Regions from separate parts of the Sporosarcina sp. SAFN-015 genome, predicted to be linked through region 2. Evidence: predicted binding sites of a transcription regulator. Region 2 holds the regulator's gene; the other holds the start of a gene.
The links. Region 2 encodes CtsR, which represses protease genes until heat stress. Its sites were predicted from a motif close to ATGGTCAATAAAGGTCAAACA; they were not measured.
Positions count from the first base shown of each region.

Region 1: a site for CtsR is predicted at 2,513-2,533, ahead of ACR65H_RS08720 (ATP-dependent Clp protease ATP-binding subunit). Genes of this name have one in related genera too.

Region 1 covers NZ_JBPFDR010000004.1:108,534-112,967, forward strand. The annotation lists gene ACR65H_RS08715 (hypothetical protein) at 1-432, shown strand, start outside; gene ACR65H_RS08720 (ATP-dependent Clp protease ATP-binding subunit) at 356-2,497, opposite strand; gene ACR65H_RS08725 (metal-sulfur cluster assembly factor) at 2,669-2,977, opposite strand; gene ACR65H_RS08730 (prolyl oligopeptidase family serine peptidase) at 3,028-3,789, opposite strand; gene ACR65H_RS08735 (Cof-type HAD-IIB family hydrolase) at 3,990-4,434, shown strand, end outside.
Region 2 covers NZ_JBPFDR010000002.1:274,066-278,499, reverse strand. The annotation lists gene mcsB (protein-arginine kinase McsB) at 1-1,058, opposite strand, end outside; gene ACR65H_RS04365 (UvrB/UvrC motif-containing protein) at 1,048-1,611, opposite strand; gene ACR65H_RS04360 (CtsR family transcriptional regulator) at 1,640-2,110, opposite strand; gene ACR65H_RS04355 (hypothetical protein) at 2,629-4,305, opposite strand.

The sequences.
Region 1 (4,434 bases), on a different contig from region 2:
TTAAGCGCGGTAGTCGTAACTTTGGGCGTGGAAAACGTCGCTTTAGGCGCAGAACAGGTCACTTTGGACGCGGAACACGCCATTTTGGACGCGGAACACGCCACTTTGGACGCGGAACATGCCGCTTTGGACGCGGAACACGCCATTTTGGACGCGGAACACGCCACTTTGGACGCGGAACACGCCACTTTGGACGCAGAACAGGTCACTTTGGACGCGGAACACGCCACTTTGGACGCGGAACACGACACTTTGGACGCGGAACACGCCACTTTGGACGCGAGAGACGCTTCTTTGGGCGCGAGAAGCAAAGAAGCCTTGGTAGCCGATGTTAAATCGGTGACCAAGGCTTTCTTTATTGTTTATCAATCTTCAATTTCCCGTCTTCCATCGTCAACACCAATTTCTGGCCATCTTTCAAATCACCTTTAATGATTTCCTTCGCGACGACTGTTTCGACGTGGCGTTGAATGAATCGTTTCAACGGTCTTGCACCAAACTCCGCGTCCGTGCCTTCCTTGACAATCCAGTCTAGTACATCATCGTTATACTCCAAGTCGATCTCTTGTTCATCGAGCCGTCTAACAAGATCCTCGAGCATTTTACGTGCAATCAAACGGAACGAGTCGCCTGATAACGAATGGAAGATGATAATATCATCCATCCGGTTCAAAAGCTCCGGTTTGAAGTGGCGGCGCAACTCCGCCATGACCAGATCCTCTGCGGCATGCTCATCCGAATCAAACTGGCCTTGCAGCAAGTATGCCGAGCCGATATTGGACGTCATAATGACGACAGTATTTGTGAAATTGACGAGACGTCCTTGGCTGTCCGTAATCCGACCGTCATCTAATATTTGCAGCAAAATATTAGATACATCTGGATGCGCTTTCTCGATTTCATCAAGAAGTACGACCGAGTACGGATTGCGTCGTACCGCTTCCGTCAACTGTCCGCCCTCTTCGTAGCCGACATAACCTGGAGGCGCTCCGACGAGGCGAGATACACTGTGCTTCTCCATATATTCGGACATATCGATTCTTATGAAATGATCTTCCGAATCGAACAGCGTTGCTGCCAGCGTTTTCGCAAGCTCCGTCTTCCCTACCCCGGTAGGACCAAGGAACAGGAAGGATCCGATTGGCTTATTCGGGTCTTTTATGCCTGCACGTGCACGCCAAACCGCTTCAGTAACGAGCTGCACGGCATCGTCTTGACCAATAACTCTCTCTTCTAATGTTTCGCGGAGACGCAGCAACTTCTCCCGTTCCCCTTCAACGAGCTTCGTGACCGGAATTCCCGTCCAGCGGGCCACGATCATTGCAATTTCGTCCTCAGTCACTTCTTCGCGGAGCAAACGGCTGTCTGAACTATTCGCAAGCGGCGCTTCCAATTCCTGAAGTTGTTTTTCAAGCTCTGGAATTTTGCCGTATTGGAGTTCTGCGGCTTTATTTAAATCAAAACGATTTTGCGCATCTTCCAACTCACGGCGGTACCGATCAAGATCTTCCCGTTTCGCTTGAATATTACGCAAAGCCTCTTTCTCTTTGTTCCACTGTTCCCGCATACCGGCAGAAGAATCTTTCAGCTCTTGCAGCTCGGTGCGCAATGCTTCGAGACGGTTTTGACTGATTGCATCCTTTTCTTTCCGCAACGCTTGCTCCTCGATTTCGAGCTGCATGATCCGTCGTGTGACCGAATCAAGTTCCTGCGGCATTGAATCGATTTCCGTCCGGATCATCGCGCTCGCTTCATCCATCAAATCAATCGCTTTGTCCGGCATGAACCGTTCCGTCAAATAGCGGTCAGATAATGTCGCAGCCGCAACTAAAGCACGGTCATGGATGCGAACGCCGTGATGCAGTTCAAAACGTTCTTTCAAGCCACGTAGGATTGAAATCGTATCTTCAACGGAAGGTTCGCGCACCATAACTTGCTGGAAGCGGCGCTCCAGTGCCGGATCTTTCTCAATATACATTCGGTATTCGTCGAGCGTCGTCGCCCCGATGCAATACAGCTCTCCGCGCGCAAGCATCGGTTTCAACATATTACCGGCATCCATCGCGCCTTCCGTCTTGCCTGCCCCGACAATCGTATGAATTTCATCGATGAAAAGGATGATTTCTCCATTACTTTCCTTCACTTGCTTTAAAACGCCTTTCAACCGCTCCTCGAATTCCCCTCGGTATTTGGCGCCGGCGATAAGCGAGCTCATATCCAATTCGAAAATCTGCTTATCCTTAAGCCCTTCCGGCACATCACCTTTGACGATCCGTTGGGCAAGCCCTTCGACAATCGCGGTTTTACCGACACCAGGCTCCCCGATCAGTACGGGATTGTTTTTCGTTTTTCTTGATAAAATCCGAATGACATTCCGAATTTCTTCATCTCGTCCGATGACTGGATCCATTTTGCCGTTTTTCACATCTTCAACGAGATTTCGGCCAAATTGTTCAAGTGGTGTACGTTGGTCTTCTTGTACGCCATCCATTCTCATATACAATCACCTCATTGTTTGACTTTGACTATCTTTGATTAATTAAAATTATATGCTTTTCCTTCCTATAAGTAAAGCAAACTGCCTACTTTTTTCCTCTACCCTTCCTAAAAAGCGTTAAACAAAAAAGGCCGTCTGACAATAAGTCAAACAACCTTTTTTTATGGTTTATTAACGCACGCCAAGCGCCATTTTCGCATAGCGTGACATATTATCTCTCGACCATGGCGGATTCCAAACAATGTTGACATCCACGTCTTTCACTTCAGGCAACTCTTGCAGTTCCTGTTTGATGTTGGCGACGATTTGAGGTCCCATCGGACAACCGAGTGATGTCAATGTCATTGTTACTTTGGCAGTACCTTCTTCGTCCAGTTCTGCATCATAGACAAGTCCCAAGTTGACGATATCAATACCGAGCTCGGGATCGATCACATTTTCCAAGGCACCCATCAAGCTGCCTTTCATATCATCATTCATTGAAATTCCCCTTTCCGAATCTGTTCTGCCTTCATCATAGCAAGGATGGCTTATTCATTCAAATAAGATGCGAACCAATCGACCGACCGAAGCATGCCAGATCTTGAAACGGCGTGCCCTGCTATTGGATCTTTTATAAATTCAAATCGCTCAGGTTCATTTTCATAATCCTTCTTCGCCGCGTTGAAGAAATTAAATGTCGGTTCAAACGGAACGGTCGTATCGTTTTGCCCGTGCCAGAAGAAAACGGGACGATTGTTGAGCTTTTGCTTTTGTTTCGTCAAATCGAAAATAGCGAGTGTATCAAGCAGCGCTTTCCGTTCTTCGTCGGTAATTGGCAATTTGAAACCGCGACGCTCAAATTGAGACATTTGTGCTTTAGCAAGCTCTACATATCCTGGTGCTCCCATCATGACGGTCGCTACGTCAATCCATGGATACGCAGTCAAGCAGCCAAGCGTAGTAATTCCGCCCATAGAAGTGCCGCCCATGCCGATTTTTGATACGCCTCTCTCCCTCAACTCTTTATATAGCACATCCATTTCTTCAATCGATGTGAGGACGATTTCCCAAAAACGCAAGCTCAATTGGACTTCATCCAAACCTTCATCCCGTGAACCATGCAAATGGGCATCGGGCAACAGGACGCGGTATCCTTTCTTTGCGATATTATATGCGTAATGCAAGTTATGCTCTTTGGCACTCGTAAAGCCGTGTAGGAAGATGACGGTTGGTATATTGCTATTTTCCATTGTTTCATCCACAATATGCAGTAATGGTATATTGCTCCAATTTTCCTCTTTGACAATCATTCGAACACCTTCTGTACTTTTTCTAAATCGTATCAAAGTTTTACTAGAAAAACAAAAAGGACGGTTTTCCGCTGGAATGTTTTGACTTGCCAAGATAGATAACGATAAACTGGACAGTATAATAACAAGCTGTATTAGCTCGTTGAATCACTGAATGAATTGGGTATAGAACAAAGAAACTTTCCAAAGGGGGCGGAATTATGAAGCCGCATTTGATTGTCCTCGACTTGGACGGGACATTGTTAACAGACGAGAAAGTGATTTCGGAGGAAACTGCCAATACATTAAAGCGTGCGGAAGAACAAGGCCACCAAGTAATGATTGCGACTGGAAGGCCATATCGTGCAAGCTCGATTTACTACCGCGAGCTTGGCTTAACTACACCGATCGTCAACTTTAATGGAGCGTTCGTACATAATCCGACCGACCGCTCATGGAAAACGGTCCATGAAACGATTGCTCTTCCCGTCGTCAATGATGTTGTCGAAGCGATGCAGGATTTCCGATTCCATAATATCATTGCGGAAGTGATGGACGATGTATACTTGCAATATCACGATGAAAAGCTTTTGGATATCCTCAGCTTCGGAGCTCCTGTCATCAAACAAGGCGATATACGGGAATCCTTGCAAGTCGAACCTACGA
Region 2 (4,434 bases):
CTTTGCTGTTCCGAACGCAAACGTTCACGGAATAGATTAGCTCTAAATATATCCCTTTCTTCCGCAGTCAATTCCGACCCTGCGTATTGCTGTAGGAATCCAGGCTGCATGAAAATCATTAATTCATTCAAAATGGACATGTCTACATCCTCGATTATTCCCAAATCAATGCCCAGACGGACGTCTGATAGACAACGTGCCGCTTCTCCAGAAGGCAGCAATCTAGCATACGAGATAATGCCGAGCGAGCGGAAAAGCTTGTTTTCTAGTGCAATACGCGATTTGGAAAGAAGAAGTTCACGCGAACGCCTTTCGTGGGCGATCAGCCGGAGCGCTACATTTTTCAAATCAGAAAGAATCTCTTTCTCCGGTTTGCCCAAAGTCGTCTGATTCGAAACCTGATAAATATTGCCCGGCGCTTCGCTTCCCTCTCCGTAGCTGCCTCTGACAATCATGCCTAGCCTTGAAATGGCCGGAATAATGCGCTCAATTTGCTTTGTGATCGTTAAAGCAGGCAAGTGCATCATGACCGACGCCCGCATGCCTGTGCCCGTATTTGACGGACAGCTCGTCAAGTAGCCGAAATCTTCATCGAAAGCATAGGGAAGTTTATCCTCTAAATAGTTATCGACAGAATCTGCATGCTCGTATGCATTTTCAAGCTGGAATCCTGGATAGATGCATTGAATGCGGATATGATCCTCTTCGTTCAGCATGATGCTCAATGTCTCGTCCTCCGACAGTACAACCGCTCCATGTCGCTTAGGGTCTGTCAATTGCGGACTGACCAAATGCTTTTCAACAAGCACTTGTCTTTCTGTTGCCGGAAGTTCTGACATCTTCATATAGGCATACCCTTTTTCATCGGAAGTAAGCAAGGCGGCCGAAACTTGCGAGTCGACTTTCTGCGCCTCTTCAACTGTGAACGCAATCGGGAATCGATATCCCCTTAAATTCCGGGCTAAGCGGATCCTTGTCGACATGACGATATCCGCATGCTCCCCATGCGATGTCATCCATCCAGTGACAGCACCTTTCATGAATTTATTAATTGACATGGCTGTCACCACCTCCATCGCCGCATTCCGCTAAACGCTCTTTCAGCGCATTCGCTTCATCCCTCAACGCGGCGGCATCCTCAAATCGTTCCTCCTCGATCGCTTCCTGCATTTTCAGCCTGATTTCCTCGACTTTCTTTTTCAAGGCAAATCGTTCGTTAAAGGAGACCGGAATTTTTCCGACATGTGTCGTATGACCATTATGGAGCTTGCTGAAAACTCGCGGCAAATACTCCCTGAACGAGTCATAGCACGTCGGACAACCGAACTTGCCTATATCGAGGAATTTCCTGAACGTTAATTGGCAATCGGGGCAAGTTGGTCCTTCGGACGTGCTTTCCCTAGACTGCTGAAAAGGCTGCATTGATTCACTTCCACCAAACCAATGGGAAAGGAATTGTTGGATCGACAACGGTTCCTGATTCGGGTCAAAGTGGAACATTTGTGTTTGAAACGCACATTTCTCACATAAATGCCGTTCTGTAGAACCGCCCATGCCTTCCTGGGTGAAAATCACGGAAGCCGGTCGTTCTTTGCAATTATCGCATAGCATATTTTGCACCTCGTATTCGTCAAATTCACTATCCAAGCTGCTTATAGATTAGAGTTGATAGCATCGCCTGCAAAATCCGCGCTCGGATAAGATCGCGCTCCGGCAGCGGATAATGGAGCGTCGTCCGGTCCACCGCAGCTAAAATGAGCCTAGACTCTCTCTCCGAAATGACTTCTTCGTTCAATAGCCTGTAGATGATTCCTTCAGCCATTGCATATGTTGCGCCATGTTGTATTCCTTCTAAAATATGTTCGATCAATTCCTTATGCGAATTCGTCTGGACGCGATAAATCCGGATGTATCCACCGCCTCCGCGCTTTGATTCGACTGCGTATCCGCGTTCGACGGTGAAGCGGGTGTTGATGACATAATTAATTTGTGAAGGCACGCATTGAAATTTTTCTGCGACCTCACTCCGTTTGATTTCCACAGTCCCGCTATCTTCTTTTTCGATAATTGCCTTTAAATACCCTTCAATAATGTCAGAAATGTTTCGCATGATGTCACCTCTTTTCTCACGGTGCTAAGCCATTGACTTTGACTATCTTTGACTTAATTGTACATGAAAATACATCTGGCGCGCAATTTATATGCAAGTTAACAGAAAAATCTATCTTCCATTCAATTAATAGCGAATAAATTTGTCAGCTGTTAATGTTTAAGGTTTAAAAAATAGGGTAATAAGGTAGTTGAGGATTTTGTCTGACCTCTTCTTCCTCTTCGTGGGTTCTGTTCGAAAGGGCGGTTCGTAACAGTTGAGGCAAACGGCTGTTATTTTCGCATAGGTGCAGTCTGCCCTTTTGAACAAACTCCTTACACCCTTTTCCAATAATAAATTGCCGGAAAAGCTCATAAGTCGTTGTAAAAGCCCATAAACCGCTAGAAATGTCCATAAAACACTGTAAAAGTCCATAACCCGAAGTAGACACGTATAAAGGCTACGAACGGCTCATAATTCGTCGTAATCGCTCATTAACGTATAAAGGCAGCCCCCGATATCCAGGAGGCTGCCTTTTTTTATTCAATCGTAGCGTTTTTCAGTTCCTTAACAGGCAGGAAGAGCTCGCCTGTTTCGTAATACGTGATGGCGAGGTGGTCGCCTTCTTGGATGTAGATTGCTAACGGAACAGCTTCGGTGGAAACGATGAAGTTCCGGCCGTCGTCTGCAAGGATCGAAATGAGTGTAGCGTCGCCGGCGCGTTCCTTATACACTCGGACGACGTTGACAGACGCTTTTCCTTCCTCGGCGTTCGAGCTGCCGTCGACCGTGCTTCCCCCGCGTTGCAGTGCCGTCTTATATAGCCTCAACGCTTCATTCGGTGAATTGGCGTACACGGAGATTTCTGGGTTTGCTGCCGAAACGATGAAGTAATTTTGCAGGAAGCCGTTTGAGTCAAGAACCGGCGTCAACCAGCTCGCCTCTCCGTAAAAGTTATAGAGCACCGGCATTTCTCCGGTCCATTTCTTCTCGATGAATTTCTTTTCAATAATTTGAAGCGTACCTTGCGAGTCCATATACGACTCTTCCAGATTGCCAGTATAGTAAGTCGCTTCGCCTGTGCGGCCATCCGTCAATGCATAGCCAAGCATCGAGTCGACGCCTTCTTTCGGGCTTGTGAAATCAGTGAAATAATACATATGGCCATTTTCATCGAACACCGGACTGACATTCGACTCCGTCCCTTCGTCTGAAGGCAGCTTCACATCCTTCTTCCCGACGATTGAATTCCAGAATCCGTGAACGTATTTTCCGAAGTAGCTGTTTTGCAAGCTGACCGCTTCGGGTGAAACCGCCCCATCGATAAATTCAGGGACGTTCGAAAGCGGATATCGGCTCACTTCACCCGTACCCGGATCTACCATGACGACCCCTTGGACGTCAAAACCGTTTCTCGCTGTAATGAATTCCCCATAGGAACGTATATAATGCGGCTTTCCATCATCATCAATTTCAAGCTGCACATCGCCGTAAAAGATGAGATCCGGCGCCGCCATCCGCATATGGCGCTCCACTTGTTTATGGAAGTACGATGAAGGCGTATAGGCCATTTCCGTTTTCACGAACTTCGGATTGTCCGCCGAATCGGTCGCGCTCATCGTGAAGTAGCCAGGTGTCGTCTTCCCGTTCATCCATTTGAAGAATCCCGAAAATTCAACTGGCGCGATATAGACAAATTTCCCATCCACTTTTTGAATCTGCAAGTTGCCGAGCTCATAATAACTCGTATTCGGCACTTGGCCGAATGCCTTCTTCATTTTATTCCGAGCAAATTTTGGCGGTACACTTGCAGGCGTCTTCGTTTCGTCAAACGCTTTGATTTCCACTTGTTGATCCATTTCAACCGCTTTATATTTTTGATTTGCATTAAATAGCGGCGCACTAAGGATGAACGCACTTCCCGCTAACGCAGCCAATAACAGGACAATTTTGGCGCTTCGTTCCTTCCCGGTTGCAAGCACGACTCCCGCTACAGCTACGACAAGGAATAAAGCCCATAGCGACGTCCAATTCCTGTCCAGATTCGTGACGTAATAAAGGGCGAATGTGAGAACTGCCATGAGCCCTACTGTCGCAGACAATGCACCAATTCGATTAAAGGCTGGTTTCCCCTCTTTAGAAACCGACGTGAACGGCACGATGATCATCGCGGAAACGATACCGACGACAATTGAAAATAGCAGTAAATTTATCATATGAACACTCTTTTCTATTAAAAATTTATCTCCTCTAACTATACGGATGAAGCAGCAAAACGATTCATCTTTTTGACCAAGTTTTTGAATCCTACCACCCCGAACTTCCGTACAAGACAAGAGAGAAAG